One region of the Allorhizobium sp. GW101-3B10 genome, then DNA from elsewhere that is predicted to be linked to it. Evidence: riboswitches for the same ligand, from Rfam matches in the RefSeq annotation. Region 1 holds a riboswitch; the other holds the start of a gene.
The links. A riboswitch is a leader RNA that binds a small molecule or an ion and turns the genes downstream of it on or off. The one in region 1 is predicted to bind FMN.
Positions count from the first base shown of each region.

Region 2: it holds a riboswitch for FMN, as region 1 does, so the genes downstream of both, AC07Y0_RS10725 (DMT family transporter) here and ribB (3,4-dihydroxy-2-butanone-4-phosphate synthase) in region 1, are expected to answer to the same signal.

Region 1 is NZ_JBWKZR010000001.1:3,962,921-3,973,383, forward strand. It holds partial or broken gene AC07Y0_RS19600 (IS6 family transposase) at 28-129, shown strand; gene AC07Y0_RS19605 (NAD-dependent epimerase/dehydratase family protein) at 1,054-2,088, shown strand; partial or broken gene AC07Y0_RS19610 (IS5 family transposase) at 2,140-2,947, opposite strand; gene rfbA (glucose-1-phosphate thymidylyltransferase RfbA) at 3,258-4,130, opposite strand; gene rfbD (dTDP-4-dehydrorhamnose reductase) at 4,158-5,066, opposite strand; gene rfbB (dTDP-glucose 4,6-dehydratase) at 5,063-6,124, opposite strand; gene rfbC (dTDP-4-dehydrorhamnose 3,5-epimerase) at 6,133-6,696, opposite strand; partial or broken gene AC07Y0_RS19635 (transposase) at 6,869-7,302, shown strand; gene ribB (3,4-dihydroxy-2-butanone-4-phosphate synthase) at 7,844-8,479, opposite strand; FMN riboswitch at 8,594-8,738, opposite strand; gene AC07Y0_RS19645 (SDR family oxidoreductase) at 8,903-9,691, opposite strand; gene AC07Y0_RS19650 (sugar ABC transporter ATP-binding protein) at 9,710-10,463, opposite strand, start outside.
Region 2 is NZ_JBWKZR010000001.1:2,175,667-2,186,129, reverse strand. It holds gene clpP (ATP-dependent Clp endopeptidase proteolytic subunit ClpP) at 1-265, shown strand, start outside; gene clpX (ATP-dependent Clp protease ATP-binding subunit ClpX) at 562-1,839, shown strand; gene lon (endopeptidase La) at 2,248-4,665, shown strand; gene hupB (DNA-binding protein HupB) at 4,872-5,147, shown strand; FMN riboswitch at 5,285-5,436, shown strand; gene AC07Y0_RS10725 (DMT family transporter) at 5,615-6,514, shown strand; gene AC07Y0_RS10720 (esterase-like activity of phytase family protein) at 6,617-8,815, shown strand; gene AC07Y0_RS10715 (aldo/keto reductase) at 8,907-9,893, opposite strand; gene AC07Y0_RS10710 (hypothetical protein) at 10,080-10,463, shown strand, end outside.

The DNA.
Region 1 (10,463 bases):
TGTCCGGGAATTAGCGAAACCCGCATCGAAGCGATGCTCTGGCTCAGAAAAGGCTTCGGCCTCGCCGGCGGTTGGACCGTCAATGATCAGAACGATTGGCTCACGCACCTCTTCGGATTGCGGAAGGTTAAAAGCATAAAGGCTGGCACGATAGGGGTCATTCTGACTTGGAAGAAAGTTTGCAGCAGGCCCGTTTCGCGCATTGTCTCTCAATATCAGCAAAACCACAGGGAGTAATCAACAGCAGCCATGAGTTTAACGAGCCCTACTTTGTTCTGAGCGCCAGACGGCGGCACACCGCTACATGAGACGAATACCCATCTCGCCATGGACTTTACGACTCCTTGGGGATGGCATTCCTGCCGCTGCTGTACAATGTTGTCAGAAATAGGCGATTTACGCTATACTTGCGGAGCAGTGCTGATTTCCACTGATGCGTTGGATGCCCCTCCCATCGGCATCACATTGTGTCAAGATGGTGATGCGTTACGTCACCCACACAGGAGCAAGCATCTAACGCATCAGTGGAAATCAGCAGTGCTCGGCAAAGTTCAGCCTCTACCTACCATTTATATCTGTGGTTGTTTTGCCGTGCAAATAAAATGCAAAATATTACTAATAGTAGTATATCAAATACGTTATTAGCATTGCATTACCATTATATAGATAAAATGGACGATACTAAAATTTAGAGATATTCTGATCAGAGTGATAAAATATCATGTTCTATGAACGTAAGGAACAACGATCACTTTGTTGAAATTTATATTACAAAATAGATGATTCCACTACGATTGTGTTGAACGTAACAGCAGAAGCTATATACTAATTAGTATGTCATACTATTGACGTAGCATTATGAAGAATGATATTTTTCCACCCATCAATTTGCACATAAGGTAATTTCACACTTTTGTGAATGTCTAATTGATCTACAGTGACGAATCATGAGTCTTTCTATTCTTCATGAAATTTGTGATGCATACTGATACGAATAAGCCAGTTTTTATTTGCTTTGACTTTGGACCGTTTTTTCCATAAAGGATCCGCTTCATGGCTCGACCTGTCGAGCACAAAGAAGGGTTCAACAAATGGATCGCCAGCTTGTCGGTGTTTCCAGATTTATTAGTAGCGAGCCTTATGGAAAAGAAGCATCTATCTGACCTACGCTGTGTGGTGCTTGGCGGTGGAGGTTTTATCGGTACTCACTTGACTCGTCGCCTAAAAGGACGAGTGGCGGACCTGCGGGCGTTCGGCAGGCGCCAGAGTTTTCCAGAGGAGTTGCAAGGTATTAACTGGGTTACTGGCGATTTCAGCGAAAAATCGAAATTATCCTCTGCTTTGGAAGGCTGTGATACGGTATTCCATTTGGTAAACGCTACAACGCCGTCCAGCGCAAATGAGGATAAGGTGGCTGATGTCCAGCTGAATGTTGTGGCGTCTCTCGAATTACTAGAATTATGCAGACTGCATAATATTAAAAGGATAATATTCGCCTCATCCGGCGGAACTGTTTATGGAATTCCAAATTTTATACCCACGCCCGAAGAGAGCGAATGCTGGCCCATAACCTCTTATGGAATATCGAAGCTTTCAATTGAAAGATTTCTTCGGTTATACGAATATCTACACAATATTGAATACCGTGTATTGAGAATCTCTAACCCGTATGGGCCTCTTCAATTGGCTTCTAAGAATCAAGGTGTAATTGGTGCATTTCTTAGGCGCATGCAGGCTGGGCAACCTGTCGAGATCTGGGGCGATGGATCCGTTAAACGAGACTATATTTATGTTGGTGACGTAGTCGACGCTTTCGAAAAGGCTGCCTTGGACATGAGTTCCGAACGGATATTTAACATCGGAAGCGGTGTAGGTCGTTCTCTCAACGATGTGATTGATAGTTTAAGGCGGGCAACCGGGTTGCGCTGCGAGGTTGTAAATCGAGAAGGGCGGTTGGTAGATGTCCCAGTGAGTGTCCTTGACATTACCCGAGCTCGAGAAGTGATGGGCTGGGAACCAGCTACCAGTTTCGAACATGGACTACAAAAGACATACAAATGGCTCACTTCAAGTCGCAATATAATATAAATGTATGCCAATATAACTATTATTAGTTTAAGAGCCTGACTCGAAAAGAGTTCAATAGACATGGTACTTTGCGAGCCTTCGGGTGAGAATGCGGGTGTGGGCGATGAGCATCCAGGCTTCAGCGGAAGCGATTGATTTCTCCCAATCCTTGGCCAGTCGCCTGCATCTGCCAAGCCAGGCGAACCTACGCTCCACGACCCAGCGACGCGGCAGAACTTCAAAGTCTTTTTGCTTTGTCTGTTCGCTTGACGATCTGGAGCGTGAACTTCGCAACCTTGTGCAATGCGCCCCGCAGTGTCGGACCGGCATAACCGCCATCGACAAAGATGTGCCTGAGCCACGGCCAAGTGTCTGACGATGGCTTTGAGAGCCGCCGCGGCACCATCGCGGTCTTGAATGTCAGCACCGTGAACGACGAACCCCACCATCAAACCGAGCGTGACGGCGACGATGTGGCGCTTGCGGCCTTTGATTTTTTTGCCCGCGTCATAGCCCGCAATCCCTCCGCTTTCGGTCGTTTTGGCGCTCTGACTGTCGATCACCCCAGCCGTCGGCGAGGCTTCCTTTCCTTCCAGTTCTCGCGTCTCCATATCGAGGTGATGGTTGGTCCGCAGCCACAAGCCAGTCGTCCGCCATTCGTAGAAGTAACCCTGCACGGTTGAATAGGGTGGAAAATCCTTCGGCGGCATCCGCCATTGGCATCCGGTCGACGCGATATAAAGCAGTGCGTTCACAACCTCGCGCAATTCCGTCTTGCGCGGTCGACCGAGCCTGCGTGGCGTCGGCATGAACGGGGCGATCAACGACCACGCCCTGTCCGTCGGCCCTATTGGCGACGGGTGAAATCAGTCCAGCCCATTGCGGTCCCCATCGAATCTCAAGCAAATCCGAAGGAATCACAACTGGCTGATTTCACTCAATTCTTTCTCGGTCAGGCTCTTATACACTGCAGGTAATAGTAAAACGTGGGCAAGCGGCCAAATCGATACCAAAAGGAAACCGAATCCGTGATTGACGAATCTCGTACGCATGTCACGCAGCACCACCGCGCGCGTAGCGTTGTTTCTTCCTCTAAGAGAAAGAGCAAACGACAGCCTTTAATTTTCAATTGATCTAAAATTTTTTTATTACCATGCGGCAACAATCGGATCCCCGAGATTCTTTTTAACCTAACCATTCTGATTCAAAACTTGGATTAGGTATTTGCCATACGTGCTTTTCCCGTAAGACTGCGCAATTGCTGAGAGTTGAGTTTCCGTAATGAATTTGAGATTGAAAGCAATTTCTTCAGGGCAGGAAATCTTGAACCCTTGGCGTCGCTCCAGTGTGGCTACAAACTCGGAAGCCTCTAGCAGGCTGTCGGGCGTTCCGGTATCGAGCCAAGCATAGCCGCGTCCCAACTCCTGCACCGAAAGTTTGCCGCGCTCCAGATAGATGCGGTTGACGTCGGTGATCTCAAGTTCGCCGCGCGCCGACGGTTTGAGGTTGGCGGCAATATCCACAACCTCCCGATCGTAGAAGTAGAGGCCCGTCACAGCCCAGTTGGATCTCGGCTGTACCGGCTTTTCTTCAATCGAGATCGCCTTCTTGTCCTTGTCGAATTCGACTACACCGTAACGTTCCGGATCACTAACATGGTAGGCAAAAACAGTTGCGCCATCGTTTCCGGTAATCGCAGATGAAAAAAGATCTGTAACGCCGTGCCCGTAAAAGATGTTATCGCCGAGGATAAGGCAGGACGGGCTATCTCCAACGAAGTCAGCGCCGATTATATAGGCTTGTGCCAAGCCATCTGGTGATGGTTGTTCGGCATAGGAAAGGGAGATTCCCCACTTCGAACCATCACCCAGCAGAGCCTGGAAGTTTGGCAGATCCTTGGGCGTCGAGATAATCAAGATATCGCGGATGCCTGCCAGCATCAGCGTCGACAGCGGATAATAGATCATCGGCTTGTCGTAAACCGGCATCAACTGCTTTGACGTCACCAGGGTCATGGGATGTAGGCGCGTTCCGCTTCCGCCAGCCAGAATAATTCCCTTCATTTCTTTCACTTCCCCAAATTTTTACAGCTAGGCTCTGGTGGCAACCAGCCGCTCGGTTATGTATTTGGTGGACCTTTCCCAATTGGGAAGCTCCACCGCATGGATGGACCGTAGCTTAATGCAGCTTAATCGCGAATTGGCCGGGCGCCGGGCCAGCGTCGGATAATCGGCTGTGGTGATGGGCCTGACGTCTGCCGTCGGACCGCCGCATTCGGCTGATATGCGCAGGATCTCTCCGGCGAACTGTGCCCAGCTGGCCTCCCCCTGCCCGGTCATATGGAAAATACCGCGCAGAAAAGGATCACTATCACTGATCAGGTTGTGAGCAACCTTCAAGATACCGTCGGCGATGTCTAACGCGGAGGTCGGATTGCCCACCTGATCCGCTACCACGCCCAGCCTGTCTCGCGTCTCGGCCAGGCGCAGTATCGTCTTGGCAAAGTTCTTGCCGAAGGGGCTGTAAACCCACGCCGTACGCAGGATCGTGACGTTCTGGCTAGCCTCAAGCAGCAGGCGCTCGCCTTCCAGTTTGGTTCGCCCATATGCGCTCACCGGCCCTACCGGATCGCTTTCTTTATAGGGCTCGGCCTTATCTCCGTCGAAGACGTAATCGGTAGACAGGTGCACGATCGGAATCTTGCGGGAGGCTGCAGCTTGCGCCAGCGCCTGCGGCCCCAGTGCATTCACCTGCCGTGCTATCTCCTCGTCGCTTTCCGCTTGGTCCACCGCTGTATAGGCGGCGGCCGAAATGACAAGATCTGGTGCTACGGCTTCCACGCTCCGGCGAACGCTATCCGGATCCGCCAGATCCAAGTCAGGGCGCCCCATGGCAATGAGTTCTAGATGCGCGTGCTCGGGACGCCGGCACTGCTCCAAGAGCGACTGGACGACCTGACCTTCACGTCCGGTAACCAGATAGCGTAACGTGCGGGTCATTCACCGGCATCCGTTTTGACGATGCCAAGCCGTTGGCCGGCATACCCCTGGCGCAAAGGCTCCCACCACCATTCGTTCTCCAGATACCAACGCACCGTCTTCTCGATGCCTGTGTCAAAGTTCTCCTGCGCCTTCCAGCCGAGTTCCGTCTCCAGCCTTGTTGCATCAATGGCGTAGCGCGCATCATGGCCGGGACGATCCGTCACGTACTGAATCAGGCTCTCATACGGCATGTCTGATGGACGCAACATGTCCATCAGGCTGCAGATGCGCTTGACAACGTCGATGTTACGCCGCTCGTTGCGTCCACCGACATTGTAGGTCTCGCCGATGCGACCCCGCTTGGCGATGATGTCGAGCGCGCGGGCATGGTCTTCCACATACAGCCAGTCGCGGATATTGGCGCCATTGCCGTAGACCGGCAAAGCCTTGCGGTGCAGTGCATTGAGAATGACCAGCGGAATGAGCTTTTCCGGGAAATGGAAGGGGCCGTAATTGTTGGAGCAATTCGACACCACCACCGGCATGCCGTAGGTACGTGCCCAGGCCTTAGCCAGATGATCAGAGGCCGCCTTAGACGCGGAATAGGGTGAGCTTGGATCGTACGGCGTGGTTTCGGTGAAGAGGCCATCATCTCCCAGCGACCCATAGACCTCGTCAGTGGAGACATGCAGGAAGCGGAAGTTCTCCTTCGTCTCGCCGGACAGGCGCTGCCAGTGGGCGCGGGCCGCTTCCAGCATGGTGAAGGTGCCCAATACATTCGTCTCGACGAAATCCTCAGCGCCGGTGATCGAGCGATCGACATGGCTTTCGGCCGCCAGATGCATGACGCGATCAGGCTTGAAGCTCTCGAAGGCTTCGCTGATCGCGCGGCCGTCGCAGATATCGGCCTTGAGGAAGCGATAGTGATTGTTACCTTGGACGGAGGTTAACGAAGTCAGCGTTCCGGCATAGGTCAGCTTGTCGATGTTAAGGACGTCATAGCCCTTATCGAGAACCAGATGGCGCACAACCGCAGAACCAATAAAACCGGCACCACCGGTGACTATAACACGCATACGAACTTCTACTCCCCGAAGACAAATGACGCAGGCAAATCTGCCAGAACAGGCTGACGTTTATCCTTATCCGATAATATAGCACTTTCGCCAGATACAGGCCAGTCGATACCTATGGCCGGATCATTCCACAACAGACCCCGATCATGCTCGGGGCTATAATAATCTGTTACCTTGTAGCTGATGATCGTATCAGGCACGAGGGTGCAGAAGCCATGGGCGAAGCCAGCCGGAACCCAGAGCTGCTCACCATTCTCCGCCGTCAGTTCGGCCGAAACATATTGGCCATAGGTCAGCGATCCCTGACGTATGTCCACTGCGACATCCAGAAGCGCACCAACAGTGCATGACACCAGCTTCCCTTGCGCCTTTGGCGGCAGCTGGAAATGAAGACCCCGCACCGTCCCGACTTCAGCAGAAAACGACCGATTGTCCTGAACAAACCTGATGGGACCTGCATGTTCCTGAAATAGAGACTCCTTGAAGGTCTCCATGAAGTAGCCGCGGTTGTCGCCGAACTTTTTCGGAATGATCAAAATAACATCTGGAATGGCGAGTTTATTGAACAGCATAAGACCTCTACAACTTTAGGGGGAATCAGGCGTCACTCCAACGTTAAAGCACTGTTAAATCTGAAGAGGTTTTGCTGCAAGTTCAAAACCGTCCAAAGTTAAGAATTTTAGCTGAGTAGCCTCAATTGCCTTCGCGCCTGACCAAAAAAAAATTGAGTGAAATCAGCCAGTTGTGATTCCTTCGGATTTGCTTAGGATTCGATGGGGACCGCAATGGGCTGAACTGATTTCACCCGTCGCCAATATGTCCGATGGACAGAGCGTGATGCAAGTGATCTGACGGACAGGGAGTGGTCGTTGATCGCCCCGTTCATGCCGACGCCACGCAGGCTCGGTCGACCGCGCAAGACGGAATTGCGCGAGGTTGTGAACGCACTGCTTTATATCGCGTCGACCGGATGCCAATGGCGGATGCCGCCGAAGGATTTTCCACCCTATTCAACCGTGCAGGGTTACTTCTACGAATGGCGGACGACTGGCTTGTGGCTGCGGACCAACCATCACCTCGATATGGAGACGCGAGAACTGGAAGGAAAGGAAGCCTCGCCGACGGCTGGGGTGATCGACAGTCAGAGCGCCAAAACGACCGAAAGCGGCGGAATAAAATCAAGCCATTTATGTTCCGCCTCTGTTCCCTCCTCCCAAAGGACGAACGGGAAGTAGGAGCAGATGTATCCGTTTGGAAGGACGCCACTTTCCGCATTTGAGGATAGCCGGAAGAGATTGCCACGTGGCTTGAATTTGCGCCGCCCAGTGGACTGATTCCACTCCGTCGCTCACAGACGACGCGGCCGATACCGCGGGTTCCTGCATGAGAGGCTTTCGTACGCCTGACGGCACCCGAAACCCTTCACCATTGCGGTCGCTCAGCTTTCCACGGTCGAGTGCAGAAAGCAGACGTCGTCTTCTTGGGCGGAGGCGATCTAACCGTGGATGCAGCAGCAACCGATGACAATGGATGCCAAAGCAGCGCAACCTGCTTTGGCATGGCTACTCTTGCGTGTGAGGCATGGAAACACATGCGGCCGGACAAGCTAACGGGCCGCACCACGCTTAGTACTCCCTCCGCGGAAGAGTTCACTCGTGTCATGCGTCGCCGGAACAGAGTGAAGTCTTCTGACGGTTGCTACAGCAACGCAGCCCTGTTTCAGGCGGCAACAGCGGACGCAGATAAATTGTTGCGAGCCCTGTAGCGGATGAGGTCCTCAATCGAGATGAGGGGGAGACCGTGCAGTTTGCAGAACTCGATCAGGTCGGGCAGACGAGCCATGGTGCCGTCGTCGTTCGCGACCTCGCAGATCACGCCGGACGGTCTGGTGCCGATGAGACGTGCGAGATCGACCGCGGCCTCCGTATGTCCAGGGCGTCCCAATACTCCGGACGGATGAGCACGCAACGGGAAAATGTGCCCCGGTCGGGCGAAATCGTCTGGAGCCGAGGTCTCGTCCATCAATGCCCGCACGGTCGCGGCCCGATCGGCGGCGGAAATTCCCGTCGTCGTGCCGTGAATGTAATCGACTGAGACGGTGAAGGCCGTCTTCAGGTATTCCGTGTTGTTCGGAACCATCAGCGGGATGCCGAGCGCATCCAGCCGATCTCCTTCCATCGCGATGCAGACCAGCCCGCGGGCATGCTTCATCATGAATGCGATGGTCTCGGGTGTCACATGATCGGAAGCGACGATAACGTCGCCCTCGTTCTCGCGATCCTCGTCATCGACGACCACGACCATGCCGCCCTGCGCCAGGGTTTCCAATGCGTCTTCAATTGTCGAAAGTGTCATTCCAAGTGCCTTTCAAGGGTTACCGCATTTGCGGCCAAACCACGACCTTGCGGTCGCCATCCATCCCTTGGGCGAACACAGCACATTGGTCCCCCGCGACGGGAGCCTCAATGCCGATGCTCTCTTTCATCCGGACTTTAACCGTCGGCTCCGGCATCGTACCGGATCTGCTGCCTTTCACCGAGGTGAAAGCGCTCGCGGGCTCCCGGCATTGCCGGATACCGCCGGTGGGGAATTTCGCCCCGCCCTGAGAACCCTGGTAAGGTAGGGGAGAAGCCACCGGTTTTTCAAGCGCAAACTAGGCAAACGCAGCAAAATGCCGGCTGGATGTCGCAATCATCGCCGATGATCGTCGCGAAACAAAAAAAAGCACGGTGCATGACGCACCGTGCAGGCTAGGGAGGCCTTCGTTATGATGGGCTGTCACCAGCAGCAGAAACCACCGTCGACGAGGAGATCGACCCCGGTGACGAAGCTCGCGGCGCCCGAAAGCAGGAAGACGGCGGGTCCGACCATTTCGTCGACGGTCGCCATGCGTTGCATCGGGGTCTGCTCTTCGAACAGTCTCGTCTGATGCACCATCTCCGGACGCGTGTTCATCGGCGTTGCAGTGTAGCCGGGGCTGATCGTGTTGACGCGAATGCCGCGCCCCACCCACTCCATCGCCATCGATTTCGACATGTGGATCACGCCGGCCTTCGAGGCGTTGTAATGGCACTGGTTCAGACCGCGATTGACGATGACGCCCGACATGGAGGCGATGTTGACGATCGAGCCGCGACCGTTCTTCAGCATGGCGCGCGCTTCGGCCTGGCACGACAGGAAGACGCCCTTGAGATTGATGTCCATCATCGTCTGGAACTGGGATTCTTCCATCTCCTCGGCCGGATTCGCATTCGCGATGCCGGCGGCGTTGACGGCCAGCGTCAGTGGCCCGAGTTCTGCCTCCGTCCGGGCAACGGCTTCGTTGAGCGCGGCTGCCTGGGTGACATCGGCCGCTATCTCGATACTGCGGCGGCCAGCGGCCTGAACATGACGCGCGGTCGTCGAAAGGCCGTCATCCGTACGGCGGTCCAAAAGTGCCACATCCGCCCCGCATTGTGCCAGGCCGATGGCAATCCGCTGGCCGATACCGCTCCCGGCTCCCGTCACCAGCGCCACGTTGCCCGAAAGATCGAAGAGCTTCGGCGCGTTCAAAGTCATGTCCGACATGGATGTTTCTCCTGCAAATCAGATCGTGGCCAGTTCCATGACCGACACGTCGTTGGCGTCGGCGCGGTCGAGGATACCCGCCTGTTTTCCTTGTGCCATCACCATGATCCTGTTGGAGACGCCGAGGACCTCCTCCAGATCCGAGCTGACCACGATGACGGCGATGCCCTGGCGGGCCAGTTCCATGATGGTGTCGTAGATCGAGGAGCGCGCGCCGACGTCGATGCCACGCGTCGGCTCGTCGAGAACCACCACCTTGGGGTTTCGCGCCAGCCACTTGGCGAGCACGACTTTCTGCTGGTTGCCGCCCGAGAGTTCTCCGGCATTCTGCTCGCCGCGGCCCTTGACCCCGAATCTCTTGACGTAGGTGGCGGCGAAATCGCCAAGCCGCCTGGACGTCACCCATCCCGTCTTCGAAACGGCATCAAAATTGGCGTAGCCGATGTTTTCCGTGATCGAGTGTTCGAGGACGAGGCCTTGGAGTTTGCGGTCTTCCGGCACGAGAACCACGCCGTTGCGGATCGCATCGCGCGGTGAGCGCGGCGTGATGACCTTGCCATTGAGGACGACCTCACCGGTGGCGATCGGGTCCGCGCCGGTGATCGCGCGCACGAGCTCGGTGCGGCCGGCCCCAACGAGGCCGGCAATCCCGAAGACTTCGCCCCGCTTCACCGCGAAGTCGATATTGCGAAACGTCCCGGATGGGGACGAGAGGCCGCGGACCTCGAGCATGACATCTTCACCGGGAACAGGGACGGCCGGAAACATCCGG
Region 2 (10,463 bases), 1.8 Mb from region 1:
CCCGAACGCCCGCATCATGGTTCACCAGCCGTCGGGCGGGTTCCAGGGCCAGGCCTCGGACATCGAACGTCATGCCCGCGACATCATCAAGATGAAGCGTCGCCTGAACGAAATCTACGTGAAGCATACGGGCCGCAGCCTCGAAGAGGTTGAACAGACGCTCGATCGTGACCATTTCATGGAAGCGGGCGAGGCCAAGGACTGGGGCCTGATCGACAAGATCCTGACGTCGCGTCAGGAGAACGAGGGCGTTCCTGCGGCATGAGTGCAGCCCAGGCCGGAGGCGGTTCGGTTTCCATGAACCGCTTGTGATCGGCTTTAGGGGTGTAAACGGTCGAGGAAAGCGCTATTAGTACCTATTAAGGCTATGTTGTGGTTTTGTGACGTAGCCTTGCGATTTGAAGGGGTTCTCGTTGCCGCCGATCCTGAAACTGGATTGAATGGATCGGTAAGTACCTCCAAGTCGGATAAGGTTTCGGCCGTCAGGTGACAGCCGGAACCGGCGGTGTGAGTGACCGCCCTCCGCAGGTCGGGGGAGCGGCGTGCTGGAAGGATAAAGACATGAGCAAGGTCAGCGGAAGCAACGGCGGTGACTCCAAGAATACCCTCTATTGTTCCTTCTGCGGCAAGAGCCAGCACGAGGTCCGCAAGCTGATTGCCGGACCGACGGTGTTCATCTGCGATGAATGCGTCGAATTGTGCATGGACATCATCCGCGAAGAGAACAAGTCGTCGATGGTCAAGTCCCGCGACGGCGTTCCCACGCCGCAGGACATCATCAAGATCCTCGACGAATATGTGATCGGCCAGAGACAGGCCAAGAAGATCCTCTCGGTCGCGGTGCACAACCATTACAAGCGCCTGTCGCACGCCTCCAAGGGCGGTGACGTGGAGCTGGCCAAGTCGAACATCATGCTCGTCGGCCCGACCGGCTGCGGCAAGACCTATCTTGCCCAGACGCTGGCCCGCATCATCGACGTGCCCTTCACCATGGCCGATGCGACGACGCTGACCGAAGCCGGTTACGTCGGTGAAGACGTCGAAAACATCATCCTGAAGCTGCTGCAGTCGGCGGACTACAATGTCGAGCGCGCCCAGCGCGGCATCGTCTACATCGATGAAGTCGACAAGATTTCGCGCAAGTCCGACAACCCCTCGATCACCCGCGACGTTTCGGGCGAGGGCGTTCAGCAGGCGCTTCTGAAGATCATGGAAGGCACGGTCGCCTCCGTTCCGCCGCAGGGTGGCCGCAAGCATCCGCAGCAGGAGTTCCTGCAGGTCGATACGACGAACATCCTGTTCATCTGCGGCGGCGCCTTTGCCGGCCTCGACAAGATCATCTCGGCCCGTGGGGAGAAGACCTCCATCGGCTTCGGTGCGACGGTTCGGGCGGAAGATGATCGCCGCGTCGGCGAAGTGTTGCGCGAACTGGAGCCGGAAGATCTGGTGAAGTTTGGCCTCATCCCGGAGTTCATCGGTCGTCTGCCGGTCCTGGCGACGCTCGAGGACCTCGACGAGGATGCGCTGATCCAGATCCTGTCGGAGCCGAAGAACGCCCTGGTCAAGCAGTACCAGCGCCTGTTCGAGATGGAAGACATCGAACTGACCTTCCACGAGGACGCGCTGCGCGAGATCGCCCGCAAGGCGATCACCCGCAAGACCGGTGCCCGCGGCCTGCGCTCGATCATGGAAAAGATCCTTCTCGACACCATGTTCGAACTGCCGGAACTGGAAGGCGTTCGTGAAGTGGTCATCTCCGAGGACGTCGTGCGCGAATCCTCCCGTCCGCTCTACATCTATTCGGACCGACAGGAAGAGAAAGCCAACGCTTCCGCCTGATGCGAGCCTCGATTTCCCGAGACGAAAACCCGCCCCACCGGCGGGTTTTTTTCGTTTATGCCGACTTTCGGCGATAAACGAGCAAGAAGTCGGCGAATTTGGCGATCCGTGGTTTTCCGAAGCCGTGGGTTGGGCTACAAAGGTGAAGTGCTTCGGCGCGACCGATCGGGTCGCCGGCCGGAGCAGGGCGCCTCGCGCTCCGTTCCGCGCCCGTCGGGCGAGCGTGTTTTGTAGCGTTGTGTCGCCGTCTGTAACGGTGCTGTCACATTTGGGTACCGCGGCTGTTTGGGCAGGCTTGAATTCACTGTCGCGGAACTCCACTTGTTGTGGGAGCAAGAGATGTGCCAGTTGCCTTCGGGGACTGGCGCCAGGTTCCGGTTCACGCCGGGACGTCGGAAAGGAATGAAAATGTCGAAAACGTCTGCAGCAAACGAAGGCAATATCTATCCCGTATTGCCCCTGCGCGACATCGTGGTTTTCCCACACATGATCGTGCCTCTGTTCGTCGGGCGCGAGAAGTCCATTCGCGCTCTGGAAGAGGTGATGGGCTCCGACAAGCAGATCATGCTGGCGACCCAGATCAATGCCGGGGACGATGATCCGGCTTCCGACTCGATCTACGAGATCGGCACCGTCGCCAATGTCCTCCAGCTGCTCAAGCTGCCGGACGGGACGGTGAAGGTTCTGATCGAGGGCCGCGCCCGCGCCAAGATCGAATCCTACACGGGCCGCGAGGAGTTCTATGAGGCGACCGCCCATGTTCTCGCCGAGCCGGACGAAGACCCGGTCGAGATCGAGGCGCTCAGCCGCTCCGTGGTTTCGGAGTTCGAGAACTACGTCAAGCTGAACAAGAAGATTTCGCCCGAAGTGGTTGGCGCCGCAAGCCAGATCGAGGACTACTCGAAGCTGGCCGACACGGTTGCCTCGCACCTCTCCATCAAGATCACCGAGAAGCAGGAAATGCTGGAAACGGTGAGCGTGAAGACGCGCCTCGAAAAGGCGCTCGGCTTCATGGAAGGCGAGATCTCGGTTCTCCAGGTCGAGAAGCGCATCCGCTCGCGCGTCAAGCGCCAGATGGAGAAGACCCAGCGCGAATACTACCTGAACGAACAGATGAAGGCGATCCAGAAGGAGCTCGGCGACGGCGAAGACGGCCGTGACGAGATGGCCGAACTGGAAGAGCGCATCGCCAAGACCAAGTTCTCCAAGGAAGCCCGCGAAAAGGCCGATGCGGAGCTGAAGAAGCTGCGCCACATGAGCCCGATGTCGGCGGAAGCCACCGTCGTGCGCAACTACCTCGACTGGCTGCTCGGCCTGCCCTGGGGCAAGAAGTCCAAGGTCAAGATCGACCTCAACGCCGCCGAGAAGATCCTCGACGAGGACCATTTCGGCCTCGACAAGGTCAAGGAGCGCATCGTCGAGTATCTGGCCGTGCAGACGCGCGCGACCAAGCTCAAGGGCCCGATCCTGTGCCTCGTCGGCCCTCCGGGCGTCGGCAAGACCTCGCTCGCCAAGTCGATCGCCAAGGCGACCGGCCGCGAATACATCCGCATGGCCCTCGGCGGCGTCCGTGACGAAGCCGAAATCCGCGGTCACCGCCGCACCTATATCGGCTCGATGCCCGGCAAGGTCATCCAGTCGATGAAGAAGGCGAAGAAGTCCAACCCGCTCTTCCTTCTCGACGAGATCGACAAGCTGGGCCAGGACTATCGCGGCGATCCGTCGTCGGCTCTGCTCGAGGTCCTGGATCCGGAACAGAACTCGACCTTCATGGACCACTACCTGGAAGTCGAGTACGACCTGTCCAACGTGATGTTCATCACCACGGCGAACACGCTCAACATTCCGGGCCCGCTGATGGACCGCATGGAGATCATCCGGATCGCCGGCTACACCGAGGACGAGAAGCTGCAGATCGCCAAGCGGCACCTGCTGCCGAAGTCGATCAAGGAACATGCCCTGCGTCCGGAAGAGTTTTCGGTTTCCGACGATGCGATCAAGGCGATCATCCAGCAGTATACCCGCGAGGCCGGCGTCCGGTCCTTCGAACGGGAGCTGATGAAGCTCGCCCGCAAGGCGGTCACCGAGATCCTCAAGGGCAAGACCAAGTCCGTCGCCGTCACGGCCGCGAACATCCATGACTATCTCGGCGTGCCGCGCTATCGCCACGGCGAAGCCGAGGGCGAGGATCAGGTCGGTATCGTCACCGGTCTGGCCTGGACCGAAGTGGGCGGCGAGTTGCTGACCATCGAAGGCGTGATGATGCCGGGCAAGGGCCGCATGACGGTCACCGGCAACCTCAAGGAAGTCATGAAGGAATCGATCTCGGCCGCGGCATCCTATGTCCGCTCGCGCGCCGTCGATTTCGGCATCGAGCCGCCGCGCTTCGACAAGTCGGACATTCACGTCCACGTTCCGGAAGGGGCAACCCCGAAGGACGGCCCGTCGGCCGGCGTCGCCATGGCAACCGCCATCGTCTCGATCATGACCGGCATCCCGGTCAACAAGGACGTGGCGATGACGGGCGAGATCACGCTGCGTGGTCGCGTCCTGCCGATCGGTGGTCTGAAGGAAAAGCTGCTCGCGGCACTGCGCGGCGGTATCAAGAAGGTTCTGATCCCGGAAGAGAACGCCAAGGACCTGGCGGACATCCCGGACAACGTCAAGAACAACCTTGAGATCGTCCCGGTCTCGCGCATGGGCGAGGTCATCCGTCACGCCCTGATCCGCGTACCTGAACCGATTGAATGGGATGGAACGGTCGAAACACCGGCTATCGGCACCGTCGAAGGTGTCGACGAAACAGGGGCTACTTTGGCGCATTGAGGCGGTTTTTGCCTTAGTCTTGCCAAATTGGCACATCGAACGGAAAAAGGCTGGCAAAAATGCCAGCCTTTTTTGTGTAAACTCCCCGAAACCGCTTGTTTTCCGGGCCATTGCGGTGCTTTTGAGTTGCTTAGGGCAGATGCATACGTATTCTCCGCCCGACTTATCCATTGAGTCGTTTCATACCAATCAGAAAGGGTGGAAACATGAACAAGAACGAACTCGTATCCGCGGTCGCCGAGAAGGCCGGCCTCACCAAGGCCGATGCAGCTTCCGCCGTTGACGCCGTTTTCGAAACGGTTCAGGCCGAGCTGAAGAACGGCGGCGATGTTCGCCTCGCTGGCTTCGGTGCTTTCACCGTTGCTCGTCGCGAAGCCTCGAAGGGCCGCAACCCGTCGACCGGCGCCGAAGTCGACATTCCGGCTCGTAATGTGCCGAAGTTCACGGCTGGCAAGGGTCTCAAGGACGCCTGCAACAGCTAATCAGCTGATCGCCTCCCTGCCTGGTGCAGGGCGGGCCATACCAAGTGAAAGCCCGGCCCCGTGCCGGGCTTTTTTCGTTTGCCGCGCTTGTGCGATCCGCATGCTTGCCGTATCGCTCGAACCGCCGGTTTTCCGGCATTCGTTCTCAGGGCGGGGTGCAAGTCCCCACCGGCGGTAAGGAGGTTCGCCTCCAAGCCCGCGAGCGCCTTTCGGACCTGTTCCGGGAGGGTCAGCAGATCCGGTTGAATTCCGGAGCCGACGGTCATAGTCCGGATGAAAGAGAATGAGGCAGTCGGTCGTGGCGTCACGTTTCCGGATGGATTTGTCCGGATGCCGGCGGCTCGGCCTGCGCATGCCGTCCGCTCGCGCGGATGGCCGCGCAAGCGGGTGGGCTCGTCCAGGCGGGCCTTGTCGCGAGTGCCCTCATGCGTCCTGATTTGTGTTGGTCCTTTGTGAAGGAAAGAAACATGAATCAGAGCTCCCTTACGCTCTCCCGCTCCCGCGCTTTTGCCGGAGCCTCCTACATGGTGCTGGCGGGTATCGCCTTCGCCCTGCTTAACGTCGCGACCCAGTGGCTGGCCATGACCCTGGCCTTCCCGCCGGCCTCGGCGGCCTTCTGGCAATATGGCTTTGCCCTCGTGCTGTCCCTGCCGCTGCTGTTCAAGCTCGGCCTGCGGGCGATGCGCACGCGCTATCCCTGGCGGCATCTTCTGCGCGTCCTGCTTGCCGCGCTCGGCGTACAGGCCTGGGTCACCGGGCTTGCCACCGTGCCGATCTGGCAGGCGATCGCGCTGGTCATGACCTCGCCCTTCTTCATCATCATCGGCGCCAGGCTTTTCCTCGGCGAAAGCGTCGGCTGGCCCCGTTGGGCGGCGACGCTCGTCGGCTTCGTCGGTGCGATGATCATCCTCCAGCCCTGGGCGGATACGTTCTCGGCGGCAGCACTGCTGCCCATCCTGTCGGCCCTGCTGTGGGGCGGGTCGTCTCTGCTGATGAAGAACCTCACGGCCTTCGAGCCGCCGGAGACGATCACCGTCTGGCTGCTGGTGCTCCTGACGCCGATCAATGCCGGGCTGGCGCTCGCCTCTGGCTTTGCCGTGCCGACCGGTCTTGCCCTGGCGCTGCTGCTTGCGGCCGGTCTCCTGACCGTCGTGGGTCAGTATCTGCTGACGCTCGCCTACAATGCGGCGGACGCGGCCTATGTGCAGCCCTTCGACGACCTGAAGCTGCCGCTCAACGTGCTGGCCGGCTGGCTGGTCTTCGGCTATGCCCCGGCTGGCTATCTGTGGCTCGGAGCGCTGCTGATCCTCGGGGCGTCGCTGTTCCTGATGACGGCCGAGATGCGCAAGGAGCGGACGTCCGGTTGACCGGGGAGGGGCGTCGGACAATCCGCCCGGATTGTCATCCGCCTGTCATCCGCATGACGCAAAAGCCTCCTGTTCCTTTCTCACGGAAACAGGAGGTTTCCCATGACGTATGGCTTTTCCCGCGCGGCCCTGACCGCAGCCCTGCTGGCTTCCGTTGCCGCCCCCGCCGGCGCCGAGCAGGTCTTCAATCGCATTGCGTCCTTCCCCGTCGCCACCAATATCCCGGCCGACAAGGACGCCAAGTCCGTCTCCTCCGCCGAGATCATCACGGCGACCGAAGACGGCATGATGCTGATCTATTCCGACAGCCCGCTCGGCGCGATCGGCTTCGTCGACATTTCCGACGCCAAGGCCCCGAAGGCTGCCGGCGCTCTGATGATGGACGGCGAGCCCACCTCGGTCACCGTGGCCGGCGGCAAGGCGCTCGTCGCTGTCAACACCTCCGGGAGCAAGGCCAAGCCCTCGGGCCGGCTTTCGATCGTCGATATCGCTTCGAAGGCGATCGACGCCAGCTGCGATCTCGGCGGTCAGCCTGATTCGGTGGCGATCTCCGCCGACAAGAGCTTTGCCGCGATTGCCATCGAAAACGAGCGCGACGAAGAGCTGAACGAGGGCAAGCTCCCGCAACTGCCGGCGGGCGATCTCGCCATCGTTTCCCTGAAGGACGGCGTTGCCGACTGCGCTTCGATCAAGCATGTCGCGCTGACCGGCCTTGCCGAAGTCAGCGCCGATGATCCGGAGCCGGAATTCGTCTCGATCAACAGCCTCGGTGAGATCGCCGTGACGCTGCAGGAGAACAACCACATCGCCATCGTCGACGGCAAGACCGGTACGGTGAAGACCCATTTCTCGGCCGGCGCCATAGATCTCGCCGGCATCGACACCAAGTCCGACGGCGCGCTGAAGTTCACCGGCAAGAAGGAAGGCGTGCTTCGCGAACCCGACGCCCTGAAGTGGCTGGACGACAACCGTTTCGTCGTCGCCAACGAAGGTGACTACGAAGGCGGCTCGCGCAGCTTCACCATCTTCGACAAGAACGGCAAGGTCCTCTACGAATCCGGCCCGTCGCTCGAACTGGCCATCGCCCAGATCGGCCACTTCCCCGACAAGCGCGCCAAGTCCAAGGGCGTCGAGCTCGAAGGCCTGGAGACCGCCACCTTCGGCGACCAGAAATACTTCTTCGTGCTCTCCGAGCGTGCCTCGATCGCCGCCGTCTACAAGGACACCGGCGCCGAACCGGAACTCGTCCAGCTTCTGCCGTCGGGCGTTTCGCCGGAAGGTGCAGTCGCCATCCCGAGCCGCAACCTGTTCGTCACCGCCAACGAGGTCGACCTCGTCGAGGACGGCGGTGCCCGCTCGCATGTGATGCTCTATGAACTCGGCGAAGGCGAAGCCGCCTATCCGACGATCCGCTCGCAAATCGTCGACGGCGCGCCGATCGGCTGGGGTGCGCTCTCGGGCCTCGTCGGCGACGCCGAGAAGGCAGGCCAGCTCTATGCCGTGAACGACAGCTTCTACGCCATGCAGCCGACCATTTACACCATTGACGCGACGCAGAAGCCCGCGGCCATCACGGCGGCCCTGCCGGTCACCCGTGGCGGCCAGCCGGCCCAGAAGCTCGACATCGAGGGCATCGCGCTCGACGGCAAGGGCGGCTTCTGGCTCGCCTCCGAAGGCGATCCGGCAAAGCTCGTCGGCCACGGCATCTACAATGTCGACGCCAAGGGCGAGATCAAGGCTGAAATCGGCGTGCCCGTCGAACTGCTCGCCGGCCAGACCCGCTTCGGCTTCGAGGGCATCACCTCGGTCGGCGAGGGCGACGCCCTCACGCTGTGGATGGCCGTCCAGCGCGAATGGAAGGACGACGAGAAGGGTACGGTCAAGCTCGTGTCCTATAACCCGAAGTCGAAGGAATGGGGCGCCGTGCGCTATCCGCTCGACAAGGGTGCCGATGGCTGGGTCGGCCTGTCCGAAATCACCGCCCATGGCGATCACGTCTACATCGTCGAGCGCGACAACCTGATCGGCGATGCGGCCAAGCTCAAGAAGCTCTACCGCGTGGCGATCGCCGACCTGAAGCCGGCCAAGCTCGGCGGCGAACTGCCACTGGTCAAGAAGGAGGAAGTCCACGACTTCCTGCCGGACCTCAAGGCCGCAACCAACGGCTATGTCGTCGACAAGCTGGAAGGCTTCACCTTCGACGCCGAAGGCAAGGCCTTTGCCGTGACCGACAATGACGGCGTCGACGACTCCTCGGGCGAGACCCTGTTCTTCCCGGTCGACCTCAAGGGCACCAACTGACCAACATCGTCCTCCCAAGACGATTGGAGGCCGGGTGAGCAATCACCCGGCCTCCACTGCATTCGCGATCCGGCTTTCGTCCAGGCGTCGCCTACCAGCGCTGGTGGACGTGCGGGGCGATCAGCCGGTCATAGATGTCCTTGGCCGCAGCCATGACGTCGGAGGAAAGGGCTGGCAGGTCGGAAGCGGCCGCATTCGCCTGCGCCTGGGCGGCGTTGCGCGCGCCGGGAATGGCCACGGTCACGGCCTCGTGCATCAGGATCCAGCGCAGCGCGAAGGCCGCCATCGCCGTGCCCGCGGGCACCAGCTTGCGGACCTCCTCGACGGCCTGAAGACCGGTCTCCAGGGGTACGCCGGCAAAGGTCTCGCCAACGTCGAAGGCTTCGCCATGGCGGTTGAAGTTGCGATGGTCCTCGGCCGCGAACTGCGTCGCCGCGGTGATCTTGCCGGACAGCAGGCCGCTTGCCAGCGGCACGCGGGCGATGACAGCGACGTTGCGGCGCCGGGCCTCCTGGAAGAACAGGCCGGCCGGACGCTGGCGGAACAGGTTGAAGATGATCTGCACGCTGACGACGCCCGGATATTCGATCGCCTTCAGCGCCTGTTCGACATTCTCGACGCTCACGCCGTAGTGGGCGATCTTGCCGGCGCTTTTGAGCTCTTCCAGTCCCTCGAACACCTCCGGGTGATAGTAGACCTCGGCGGGCGGGCAGTGCAGCTGCACGAGGTCGAGCCGCTCGGCGCCGAGATTCTGCAGGGAGCGGTCGATGAAGCCCTCCAGATTGGCCTTGGTATAGCCGCCCGCCACATGCGGATTGAGCCGCCTGCCGGCCTTGGTGGCGACCATCGGCCGTGCGCCGCCGCGGGCCTTCAGCACGTCGGCAATGATGCGCTCCGAGCGTCCGTCGCCATAGACGTCGGCCGTGTCGATGAAGGTCATGCCGGCGTCCAGTGCGGCGTTGAGAGCCGCCCGTCCGTCGGCCTCGGAAACCTCGCCCCAGGAGCCGCCGATCTGCCACGCACCGAAACCGATGTCGCTGACGGTGAAGTCCGTTCTGCCGAATGAATGCTGTCGCATGTCGATCCTCCTCGTTCATGGACTCTGCATCGTTGCAGTTAGCAAGGGCGGGGCGGGCGGGCAAGGGAATGCGCGGGCGACGGCGCGCGACAGCGGATAGGCCAGGCATGCACGCCGTAAATTCACCGTGAAGGACCGGTAGGAAAGGGCTCCTCGGTTGCTGCACCTCGAATCCGGGATGAAGGCGTGAGACTGCTATCGGCGTTCTTGAAGGTTCTGCGACTGGCTTCGCTGCTAGCCCTCGGGCTGGCGGTGTGGAATGCCGCAACCTCCGTCTATCGCTCCGGCATGATGTTCGGGCTGTTCGACCCGGCGGCCCTCGCCGAATACCGGCTCTATGCGGCACCGACGACGACCTATGTCGCGGAGATCGAAGAGGCCATCGCCGACGGCGACCACGACTATGCCGTAGCCCTCTACGATCTGGCGGTCCGCAACGGCCACGCCCTGTCTCCCGCCCTTCGGGAGCGGGCAGAAGGCACATGGCTCGGCCGCGCCTATCTCACCGGCAGCCGCGCGGCAAAGGGCTTCGTCGTCGGTTCGCTCGACAGCGGCGCGGAGATCGCCGGC